2 linked regions of the Niabella beijingensis genome follow. The protein of the gene in region 1 binds, or shares a complex with, the protein of each later gene. Links are inferred from orthologs where the notes say so. Each region holds a gene or a part of one and is shown in the gene's direction. Other genes may lie near its edges.

What was found. Proteins that work in one complex are often made in the same cells at the same time.
Region 2: the proteins of K7B07_RS00275 (region 1) and meaB are in contact, whole or in part, in a crystal structure (PDB 8DPB), measured with the Methylorubrum extorquens proteins. The link is inferred for Niabella beijingensis from one-to-one orthologs. Residues at the interface, in SOR27001.1 of Methylorubrum extorquens: Glu577, Glu578, Asn579, Asp580, Gly581, Arg582, Arg583, Arg585, His596, Ala604, Ser605, Ala608, Asp609, Gly611, Phe612, Asp613, Val614, Asp615, Ile616, Gly617, Pro618, Leu619, Glu625, Arg628, Gln629, Val631, Glu632, Asn633, Asp634, Glu661; in SOR26638.1 of Methylorubrum extorquens: Arg20, Ala21, Ala24, Arg25, Thr28, Ser32, Arg33, Arg34, His37, Thr98, Gly99, Gly100, Ser101, Ile102, Leu103, Lys106, Thr107, Ala110, Ala113, Ile114, Asp115, Arg116, Ala118, Phe119, Ile120, Arg121, Pro122, Pro124.

What each region holds. Positions count from the first base shown.
Region 1 is NZ_JAIQDI010000001.1:54,577-60,774, forward strand. The notes cover bases 1,926-4,756. They hold K7B07_RS00275 (acyl-CoA mutase large subunit family protein), read left to right. Parts: upstream 1,926-2,478; coding sequence 2,479-4,035; downstream 4,036-4,756. Other genes in these bases: K7B07_RS00270 (acyl-CoA dehydrogenase family protein), read right to left, coding at 1,926-2,208; K7B07_RS00280 (RagB/SusD family nutrient uptake outer membrane protein), read right to left, coding at 4,103-4,756. In the rest of the region: K7B07_RS00265 (M60 family metallopeptidase), read right to left, coding at 1-601; more of K7B07_RS00270, read right to left, coding at 1,054-1,925; more of K7B07_RS00280, read right to left, coding at 4,757-5,701; K7B07_RS00285 (TonB-dependent receptor), read right to left, coding at 5,724-6,198. UniProt on the Escherichia coli protein: Catalyzes the interconversion of succinyl-CoA and methylmalonyl-CoA. Could be part of a pathway that converts succinate to propionate.
Region 2 is NZ_JAIQDI010000001.1:2,794,089-2,799,435, forward strand. The notes cover bases 1,961-4,939. They hold meaB (methylmalonyl Co-A mutase-associated GTPase MeaB), read left to right. Parts: upstream 1,961-2,986; coding sequence 2,987-3,892; downstream 3,893-4,939. Other genes in these bases: K7B07_RS11640 (type III pantothenate kinase), read right to left, coding at 1,961-2,129; K7B07_RS11645 (LON peptidase substrate-binding domain-containing protein), read right to left, coding at 2,209-2,847; K7B07_RS11655 (glycosyltransferase family 2 protein), read right to left, coding at 3,918-4,733. In the rest of the region: K7B07_RS11635 (hypothetical protein), read right to left, coding at 23-1,429; more of K7B07_RS11640, read right to left, coding at 1,401-1,960. UniProt on the Escherichia coli protein: Binds and hydrolyzes GTP. Likely functions as a G-protein chaperone that assists AdoCbl cofactor delivery to the methylmalonyl-CoA mutase (MCM) ScpA and reactivation of the enzyme during catalysis.

The sequences.
Region 1 (6,198 bases):
TCACTTTTCCGTTTACAAAATGCACGCGCACGGGCCGTTCCTTCTCCGGTGTATCGGAATAGTAATCGATATAGGCCAGTCCGTCGTTCTGTTTCAGCTCAATAATATTCACGCCGTTCTTTAACGGGAACTCCTGCCGTTTGATGCCCCATCCGGCAGGATCTTTTGTGGGCTCTATACCTTCCGGCGCGCGGCGGTTCCAGTTGGGTACCAGCAGCCGTATTTCCTTTCCTTTGGGGATCCCATCGACCAGTACAACCTGTCGGCCAACGGGAAGATAAATACCGGTAATGCCTTCATATTTACTGTAACCATCTCCGATCATCAGCTCCCTGCCGAGTGTGGTGGGCTTCAGCCAGGCGGAATAATCGGCTACGCGGTAGTCCGTTTGGTATTTTTTATCCGCCATTAGCAAGGCAGCAGCCTTCAGCTGCGGGTCATTGATTCGTTCAATATCTTTTTTCTTTACGCGTTTTTTTAATTCCAGCGCCAGGGGCGTTTTAAAAACCTTCAGATCTTTTTCGACCTGTTGCAGATCCGGAGTTTGCGCCCCGGCAGCCAGCCATCCGCAAAAACAAACAATAAGCAGTCCGATTCTCATATTCATATGATTTGATGATTGCGGTAAAATACAGATTATTTCCGCTCTGGCTCGCGGATCGTACCGCTAAAAAATGCGCAAACGATTGTGCATAGAGAATAAGCCGCCGAAACACAGCAGCACGGTTTTTTTGCAGTCGCTGTAGCGGCTTCGCCACTCCGTAACGATCTTTTTGGCGCTTCACGCCCTTCGTGGCAAATTTTAAGTGAAAGGAACACTAAGCATGCGCAAGGTTCACATAAATATCTGGCGGAGGTCTTTCTCCTTTTCGGACTTTGCGGATCCCCTGCGCACTTCACAATTAAATTCTAACCGCAAGGAACGCCAATACACAAAAAAGCACCCTGCTTCAAGATCCTCCTCCTGTCATGATCCGGCACTTAAACCATTAGAAGTTCAGAACCACCAGGCCCCTAAATGATCCTTAATGCCTTAATGGTTCATGGTTCAAACTACTTCAGGATCCCCCTGCTGATCACGATCCGCTGCACCTCGCTGGTGCCTTCATAGATCTGGGTGATCTTGGCATCACGCATCAGCCGCTCCACATGGTATTCCTTTACAAAACCATACCCGCCATGCACCTGCACGGCTTCCACGGCTGCCCACATCGCAGTCTCAGAAGCATAGAGTTTTGCCATCGACGAACTGATATCATAATTCAGGTGCTGATCTTTTTCCCAGGCCGCTTTCAAACACAACAGGCGCGCTGCTTCAATTTTCAGCGCCATATCCGCCAGCTTAAAGGCAATTACCTGGTGGTTCATAATTTCCGTGCCAAAGGATTTCCGCGTTTTCGCATAATTCCTTGCCCGTTCAAACGCACCGCCCGCGATGCCCAGGGCCTGGGAGGCAATACCAATGCGGCCTCCGGCCAGTGTTTTCATCGCAAACTTAAATCCAAAGCCATCCTCCCCGATCCGGTTTCCCTTTGGTACTTTTACATCCGATAAAAGGATCGTATGGGTATCACTTCCCCGGATGCCCAGCTTATTTTCTTTTGCAGCCACCGTAACACCCGGCCAGCTTTTTTCCACGATGAACGCATTGATCCCTTTGGAGCCCTTCGACCGGTCGGTCTGGGCAATCACCAGGTAAACGGAAGCGCTGCTGCCATTGGTGATCCAGTTCTTGGTGCCGTTCAAAATATAATGATCGCCTTTATCTTCCGCCGTGGTTTGCTGGGAAGTGGCGTCGCTGCCTGCTTCCGGCTCACTCAGTAAAAAAGCCCCGATATAAAGCTGCCCGTCTTTTTTCCCCTGCGCCAGGGGCACCAGGTATTTTTGTTTCTGTTCTTCCGTGCCAAATTCCTGCAACCCATAGCAAACCAGGCTGTTGTTCACACTCATGCAAACACTTACGCTGGCATCCACTTTTGAGATCTCCTCCATTGCCAGCACATAACTGATCGTATCCAGCCCCGCACCTCCGTATTCCGGCTTTACCATCATGCCCATAAAGCCGAGGTCGGCCAGTTTCTCGATCTGCTCCTTAGGAAATTTCTGTTGCTCATCGCGTTCGATCACCCCCGGAAGGCATTCCTGGTTGGCAAAATCCCGGGCGGCCTGCTGAATCATTTTTTGCTCTTCTGACAATTGAAAATCCATGCGTGCATCGTTTTGTTTCCACAAATATAAAAGACTGTTTTCTGAAACGAACAAGTGTTCATATATTTACCTCCCCGAAATTGATGCGAAACAATTCTCAGACTGGTGCAACCCTGTTTTTTATGGACCGGGCAGCAGAACAGAGGGCATCGGTGTTGCGTCGCACACTTGTGCTGTGGTGCATAGGGCGACAGGCTGAAGCGATCAGCTATCAGCTTTAAGCATTCAGGTGTCAGCCGCTTATTATGGACGCATCAGTAAAAAAATAACATGGAAGAAAAAAAAATCTATACAGACAGCGACATACCGGTAAACACCCTGTACACGGCTGATGACGCACCGCAACAGGAGCAGGAGCTGCCGGGAAAATTCCCGTTTACCCGCGGAATACAACCCGATATGTACCGCGGCCGGCTATGGACCATGCGCCAGTATGCCGGCTTCAGCACAGCCGCAGAAAGCAATAAACGGTATCATTATTTATTGTCGCAGGGCGTAATGGGATTAAGCGTGGCCTTTGATCTCCCCACGCAGATCGGTTACGACAGCGACCATCCCCTCGCAGAAGGCGAGGTGGGAAAAGTAGGTGTGGCCATCGACAGTATTGAAGATATGGCAGAGCTGTTCAACGGCATCCGGCTGGAAGAAGTATCTACCAGCATGACCATTAACGCTACTGCTTTTATTTTGCTGGCCCTGTATGTGGCGCAGGCAAAGACCCAGGGGGCTGACCTGTCAAAAATATCCGGCACCATCCAGAACGATATTCTGAAAGAATATGCCGCAAGAGGCACTTATCGCTATCCGCCCAAACCTTCCATGCGGATCATCACCGATATCTTTGAATGGTGTTCAAAAGAACTGCCCAAATGGAATACCATTTCCATCAGCGGTTATCACATCCGCGAAGCCGGCAGTACCGCAGCACAGGAAATCGCATTCACGTTAAGCAATGGAAAAGCGTATGTAAAAGCTGCACTGGAAAAGGGGTTGGACATCAATGTATTCGGCAAGCGGCTTTCCTTCTTTTTTAATGCGCACAACAACCTGTTTGAAGAAGTGGCCAAGTTCCGCGCGGCGCGCCGGATGTGGGCCCGGATCATGAAAGACCTGGGGGCTACCGATCCCAAGGCGCAGATGCTGCGCTTTCACACACAAACCGGTGGCAGCACCCTTACCGCCCAGCAACCGCAAAACAACATCTCAAGGGTAACGATACAAACACTGGCCGCCGTGCTGGGTGGCACTCAGTCGCTGCATACCAATGGCTTTGATGAAGCATTAAGCCTGCCCACCGAAGAAGCAGCACGCATCGCCCTGCGGACGCAACAGATCGTTGCTTTCGAAAGTGGTGTGGTGGATACCGTCGATCCCCTGGCAGGCTCCTATTTTGTAGAAGCACTTACCAGCGAAATGGAACAAAAAGCACAGGCCCTCATCGATCAGATCGACGCCATGGGCGGCAGCATTGCAGCCATCGAAGAAGGTTTTATGCAGGACGCCATCGCACGCAGTGCCTACGAATACCAGCAGAAAATTGAAGCCGGTGAGAAGGTCATTGTAGGGGTTAACCGATTCCAGGCAGAAGAAACAAATACCACCCCGATATTTAAGGTCGATGACAGTATTGGTGCCCTGCAAAAACAAAAACTGGAACAGCTGCGTAATAACCGCAACCAGGCGCAATGCGATAAGCTCCTGTCCGCCCTCCGGTCAAAAGCTTCCGGAACGGAAAACATCATGCCGTCAGTGATCGAAGCCGTTGAAGCAAAATGTACGCTCGGAGAAATTGCTGGCACACTGGTGGAAGTATTTGGAGAATATTAACCACACCAGCTTGCGCGTGGTTTCAGATAAAAAAGCGGGACGTTGAAATCAACGTCCCGCTTTATGATTAATATCCCGGATTCTGGTACGACGGATCATGGTGCACATCCACATCTTTCTGTGGTATCGGCCACAAATAATTCTTATCCGCAAAGAAGCGGTTTTCCACCCTGGTATAGTTGGCAGACGAAAAGGTGATAACACCGGTCGTCATATTCACCGAGCCCGGACGGGTTCCGTAAACCGCCTTATTCATAACAGCAGGACCGATCTTCCATCGCTGCACATCAAAAAAGCGTAACCCTTCCATCGCCAGTTCCACCCGGCGTTCCCTTCTTACAAGCGTTCTCAGGGCCGCCGGACTGCCGTAAGCGGCCCGGTCTGTTTTAGGCAAACCAGCCCGCTGGCGTACGAGGTCAATCGCATCATATACCGAGTTGTCGGTCTGTCCCAGCTCTATCTTGGCTTCCGCATAGCCCAGTAATACTTCGGCATAGCGGATCACGATCACGTTCAGCCCGGTATTCCACATATCGCTGCCCAGTTCCGCCAGGTTGGAAATATACTTTCTTACAACATAACCCGTGGGAGATGTATTATTATTGGCGAGATAATAATCAGCATTGGCATTACCACCTATCGCCGCATCAAGACTATTGAAAAAGCCGCCGTTATAGGAAGGCTGACCGGAGCATTGGATGGTGGTGGTAAGCCGGGGATCACGGTTGGCATAAGGGTTATTGGCATTATAGCCGGATCCTGTTTCTGTAATGGTCTTGCCATTCTTCATTTCATAAGCATCCACCAGTTCCTGCAACGGGTCGATGGAGCTCCAGCCGCCCGCACCATTGGAAGGCATTACTCCGACCTGTGTATTATTATATTTATCCGTAATGTACTGCACATCCAGTATTACTTCCGAATTGTTTTCATTCCCGATCCGGAACAGGTCTGCATAGCTGGGATACAGCTTATACCCCAGTTCCATCACCGCCTGATAATCCGTTACCGCATCCTGGTAGTTTCCGTTATACAATTCCACCCGTGCTTTCAGCGACAGGGCCGCGCCTTTTGTGATGCGTCCTTTGCTGGCATTATCATAGGTGGCGGGAAGCGCAGCAGCAGCTTCACCCAGTTCCTTCAATACGAATGCCACCACATCCGCCTTTTTATCCCGGTTCATTTTGTTGGCCTCATCTGTGGTTATATTTTTTAAAACCAATGGCACATCTCCGTACAACTGGCTCATAATAAAAAACTGGTAAGCCCGCAGAAAGCGCGCTTCAGACTTATACTGATCTTTCCGTTCGAGCGTGCCGGGATACTGGTCGATGTTGGCCAGGAACCAGTTGCATTTCTGCACCACACCGAAGTTCCATCTTGTGGCAGCATCCCCGTCAGACGGTGTTACCGTTCCGTTTCCAAGGGCCGTATACCCTTCCCAGGGGTACTGACCATAGGCGTTATCAGAAGCACAATCCATGTAGTAGATATTCTGTGCAGATTCCCACCCGTTGTAACATCCGTTCAGAGCTGCAACTACATCATTCTCGCTTTTCCACAACTGGTCATTATTATAGGCATCAAGGGGATCCCGGTCCAAAAAGCCTTTTTTACAGGATGTTACCAGCAACACCAAACATATATATAAAAGAATTCTTTTCATTTTCATTAAGTTTAAATCTGGATTAAAAAGTAACGTTCACACCGATCGTATTCACTTTTACCTGGGGATAGGTGTATCCCCTTTCTCCCGCAGGCGCTTCAGGGTCCACCCATTTGAAGAAGCTGGTGAAAGTGGCGATATTCTGCCCGCTGTAATAGATCCTCAGCTTTTTAATACCGATCCGGCTCAATAACTGATCACTGAATGAATAACCGATCTGTAAATTTTTAAACCGCAGGTAATCCGCCTTCCGCACCCAGAAAGAGGAAGGGTTTTGTATTGCCGCATTCTGTGTTTGTGTGGTCAGCACGCGCGGATAGGCGGCACCGGTATTCTCAGGTGTCCAGCTGTCCAGCCATACAGACGTAGGCTTGCCGGTGCTGTTGGAGATCTGCCCCAGCACTTCGCCCTGCACAAAACCCTTTACACCACCTGCCCCCTGGAAAAAAGCAGACACATCAAACCCTTTCCATCCGGCATCCAGTGTAAAGCCATAG
Region 2 (5,347 bases), 2.7 Mb from region 1 along the record:
ATGAAATTTTTACCGCGGAAGATCACCGGTCTCCGTTACGGCGTTTACCAAACCACAGATCGGTTAAGGAGAATCCCAGGGAGATCCGGTACATGTTTTCCTGCAGCGGGCTGTTACTGTTTCCGCGTTTAATGTACTCCAGTCCGAGGTTGATAATGGTAAACTGGTCCCTTGCCTGTTGGTTATAGTTGCCCAGTGGTAACCCGATACCTGCCGTGACGCCATAGAGCGGCAATTGCTGTCCGCGGAGTTTTATATAATCAGGCCCTGTAAAAAAGCCCAGCCGGTAATATACATGGCTGAGGTAATTCTTTTTTCCCACAGGGCTGAACTCTGCTCCTACTTTCAGCTTCCAGTTGCTGGCAACTGCTGTATCAGGCAGGTTATTTTCCCGGTAGTTCTGCCAGTTGGTAGTGGTGAAATCGGCTCCGAAAAGCCATCCGGCTTCATTCGGTGTCTGCATTTTCTGCAGGATAAAGCCCGCTGTAACATTGGTGGGATAGATGATGCTTCCCGATTGATAATCACTGAAAGAGACGGTATCTGCGATCCCGTTTGCATTATTGATCGCACTGGATGTCAAAGCGGTGCTGGTATTTATTTTCTGCTGCCAGTTACCATAGGCCCCGATACCCAGGTACAGGTTATCTTTCAGCTTTCCCTGGTATTGGATTCCCGCGTCTGCATAGATCCCCCCCAGGGAGGTCTTTGTATCCCATACACCCTGGGAATAAAGTGTGGAATCGTTGAAAAGACTTCTTTTCCGCGAATAATCTTTAGAGCCGAACAAATAGCCGCCGTTCACCCCCAGGCTCAGATAGTGGTTTTTGCCCATTGCAAATTTTACACCTGTTCCCAGTGATGCCAGGTAGGCGCCACCGGATCCTTCAAAGACCGTGGTTGCAGAATCGATGAACTCCCCGGTATTTTCATCCCGCAGCGGACCGCTGTTCTGGATCTTATAAACGATCCTGTTCAGTGGCCGCAGGCCAAAAGCCATACCCCAATTGCGGCGAAGAGGTACGCCAACAGATACACGATTGAAAATCAAGTTGCTGGAGGTGAACCGGGATTGTGCCGATTTATCGATGAGGGTACGCCCCGTTCCTTCAATGCCGATGTCGAGGATGGCCCGCCCCAGTAACTGTTTCCGGGTCCCTTTTTCCGTAATGGACTGGAAAAAAGAGTAAGACGCCGGGTTGGCATAGTTGACGGAGGAATAGCTGTTATATGCTGCGGAAACACCACCCATGCCCCTACTGGTGGCACTGGAGGAGGAAATTTCGTCTCCCAGGCCATATCTTGAGTAGGGAGAGTTATCCTGGGCAGTTGCAATAAAACAGGTTCCGGTAAAACAAATTGCAGCAGCAATACGTTTTATTACAAACGCGTCCAATTTTCTAAGCGTTGTTGACTTCACTAATAGCATATAGGCCTTTAAATATTAATTCAGGGTCGGCAAATATCCTGCTTTTCAGGTGTGATGCCAAATGTTGCAAATCTCCGCCGGTTAATACCACGTTAAAGTTGTCGAATTTTTCCTCATAAGCGGCGATAAATCCGTCCAGTTCATAGGCCATTCCCAGGACCACGCCCGACAGAATATTGGTTTCCGTATCGTATCCCATCAATGGAAGATCGGCCTTGGGGGCGATCAGCGGCAGTTTTGCCGTGTAATATTGCAGTGATTTAAGCCGCATTTCCAGACCGGGGGAGATGGATCCGCCCACCAGTTCTTTGTATTTATTCACAAAATTGAGGGTGATACAGGTTCCTAACCCTATCAGCAGCAGGTTTTTATCCGGATAGAAGTGCACACCTCCCGCAGCAAGCGCCAGCCGGTCGGCACCGATTTTTTCCGGTTTTCCTACAGGAGTGGTAACCGGAAGGCGGGAAAGATGGTTGAGCAGGTGAAAGCGGGTATGGTCTTTCAACACCGTTTCGATCTCCGCATTATGGTTGATAACGGACGATAAAATGGATTTTTCCGGTTTGTATGTTTCGATCAGGGACCGGATGGTTGCTGTTGTATCGTCCTGCAGGTGCAGGATCTTTTCAATTTCGCTCCCTTTAAAGACGGCAACTTTTTTCCTGGTATTGCCAAAATCAAAACAAAGTGTGGTAGACATAATGTGCAAGTAAATAAAAAATAAGGAACTTTTTCGCTGTGTACATAAATCGGCAGCAGACAGGACCATGTGAGCGCTGCTATTTTATATCAAATCCGCTCAGGTTTTTAAAATGACCGTTCATTTGTATCCTTTGTTTCAACTGATTCATTTGTTCAAAAACAGGTAAGGTTTTTTCAAAATGCCGTTTCAGGTATTCCTGGCGCTGCCGCTCGCGGGTCAGCTGTAAAAATTCATACTCCTCATAAATGGTCAGTCCTGAATGATGGGCGATATCATATGCGGTTAAAAGATTTTCCTGTTTTTTAAAATCTTTTTTTACCTGTAAATAATTGTGCAGTGCCCGCATCTGCTGTACCAGCAACTGCATTACCCGGGGATTTCCCTTCCGGTCGTTCTCCGGGTAATTGACAATGGCGCCGGAATAAAGTTTTTCCGGGATCTCTTTGATCACTTCCAGGATCCGGAACAGGTCACCCCCGCGTGTTTTTATATCCATTTCCCCGTTTTCATAAACCGTGGCAATTTCTTCCACATATACCAGTGAACCCCATTCCTGCAGTTTATCATCCATTACCACCGGAATCCCAAATGGCTTTTTTGATGTTGCCGATTCCTGGATCAACTGTTTGTAACGAGGCTCAAAAATATGAAGGTTGAGCCGTTCTTCAGGAAAAACAACAATGGACAAAGGAAATATCGGGATGAAATTTGTCATACCCAAAGGTAAAGATTATGAATTTTATGATTATCGGCTTAAGCACCCAGCCGCCAGTCATCCGCTGCCTGCGGTTAGTTGCAGCTTAATATTTGGCTGACGCTTGCTTTGCTTCCGTTGTTCCGTATTTTAGCATTATATGTGGAATTTGCTGTTAAACGAAGTGGCGGCGGGTAATGTAAAAGCCATTGCACGGGCCATCAGCCTGGTTGAGAACGAACAAACGGGCTATGAGACCTTTTTGCAGCAACTGCCCCGGCGTCAGCTGCCGGTTATCGGTATTACAGGCCCGCCCGGTGCGGGGAAAAGTACCCTGACAGATGCGCTGATCGGCCATGCGGTGGGGGAAGGAAAAAGGGTAGCAGTGGTATGCGTGGACCCATCTTCTCCTTTTCACCTGGGTGCCCTGCTGGGTGATCGTATCCGGCTGAGCAGGTGGTACCTGGAGGAGGCTGTTTTCATCCGGTCGTTGGCGAGCCGCGGGGCATTGGGGGGACTGAACCCCAAGATCATCGAAATCACAGACCTGTTGAAAGCTGCGCCGTTTGATCTTATTATCGTGGAAACGGTGGGCGTAGGACAAAGTGAAATTGAGATTGCCGGCCTGGCGGATGTTACGGTTGTCGTCCTTGTGCCGGAAGGCGGCGACGAGGTGCAAACCATGAAGGCCGGGCTTATGGAGATCGCCGACATTTTTGTGGTAAACAAAAGCGATCGTCCCGGCGCGGACCTCTTTGTAAAAAATCTGCGGCAAATGCTGGCGCCGGCATTTGCAAAAAAAGCCGACCCATTGCCGGTCATACCAACAGTAGCGCATGAATCGAAAGGGATTGATGTTTTGTACCAGGAGTTGTTGAAAAAAATACAGGATGCCGTGCCGGATGAACGCAACAGCTGGCTGCTGGCGGAAAAAGCGTACCTGCTGATACAAAAAGTGCGCATGCAGGACATTAACCGGCAACAGCTGAAAGATAAAATAGAAGCGGAGTTAAAGACCGGGGTATTTAACTTATACCGGTTTGTACAGGGTGTATTGAATGGATAGCGGTGGTTGCAGAAGAACGGGGCTGTCAGGTGCTTTGCAGGTGATTCTGGAGGCCAACAGGAGCAATGATCAGTTTTTGTGATATGGACCGCTGGAGCAGTTCATTGTTTAGCAGGACACTGTTCCTCTCTTTTTCTTTGTGATAAATGTGGTAGACGATCGCACTGTGCTTCACCACCATTTTTACGATCCCGAGATTAATCAAACGTGCTGCAATTTCATTGTCCTCCCTTCCCCATCCCTGGATCTCCTCATTATATCCGTTCACTGCAATCAGGTCTTTTCTCCAGAATGCCATATTGCATCCGCGCAGGTAAAAGATATCATCGGCCCGGTGTTTTTTGTAAAGGCGAGTGAGCAAAGGAATCCGCAGTCCGTTGTTTTTATTAAGTGAGCTCCAGCGGAACAGGGAAGCTTTTCCTTTTTTTAGGGTAAGCAGCCGTTGTGAATAAGAGGCGCTGAGGATCACCCTGCTCCCGGTTGCAAAACTTCCGGGGCGGCTTAATTTCAGATGATCTTCCACAAACCGCTTGTGAAGAATAAGGTCGCTGTCGATCTGTATCACATAATCATGTTGGGCTCTGGCGATCGCTTTGTTGCGGATACGGGCAAGCTGAAAGCCTTCATCCGGCTGCCATACATGGAGCAGTGGCACCGGAAAAAGTGGCTGAAACCTTTCAATTAAAAGGCGGGTTTCTGTAGTGGAACCGTCATCTGCAATGATCACCTCGTTGGGTAACCGGCTTTGCCGCAGAATACTTTTCAGGCAACACTCCAGCGCTTCCGGCCAGTTGTAGGTGGAAATAATCAGCGAGGCCGTCGGATAACGTTTACTAATCATGGCGTGTCAAACCTGCTACCCATCAACGCAGCCGGTTATCGGTTCTTTTTGATTATGTTCGATTGCTCTGTCTATAAAGAAGGCGGCCGTTTTACAACCAGCCATTAACAAAAATAAGGCAGATCCGCTTGCGGTGTTGTAGTGTTTGTATTAAAAAATATAAAACAGGGGCTGCTTCCATTTTTCCGAACCCCCGGATCTGTAAGGAGCTGCTTTATTGCAGCGCTGACTGCCGGCACCGGTATTGCTACCTTTTATCCCGGATTTAATACGGGAAGGGCCATATTCCGATCTTTTGGCCGGTTGCAGCCCGGAACCATTCCACAAAGGTACAGACTCCCGGTGAATATTGCCGCGGGCTGTGTTTACTTCCTTTTTTCCAGTTGTTGCAGGGTTGCCCTGAGGTCTTTATGCAACGGGGCTTCCAGTTCCTGCCAGTCACCCGTTTTGTTCATGATCTTCAGCCGGGCAGCGTGTAAGGCCAGCCGGTTGAGCAGAGGACGTTCTTCCAGCACATCCCTGGACAGATTGAACTTTGATTTGAACGAAGAAAGATATACGGGTTTGCCGTCTCCGTAAATCACATCACCAACCAGCGGATGGCCTATTTCTTT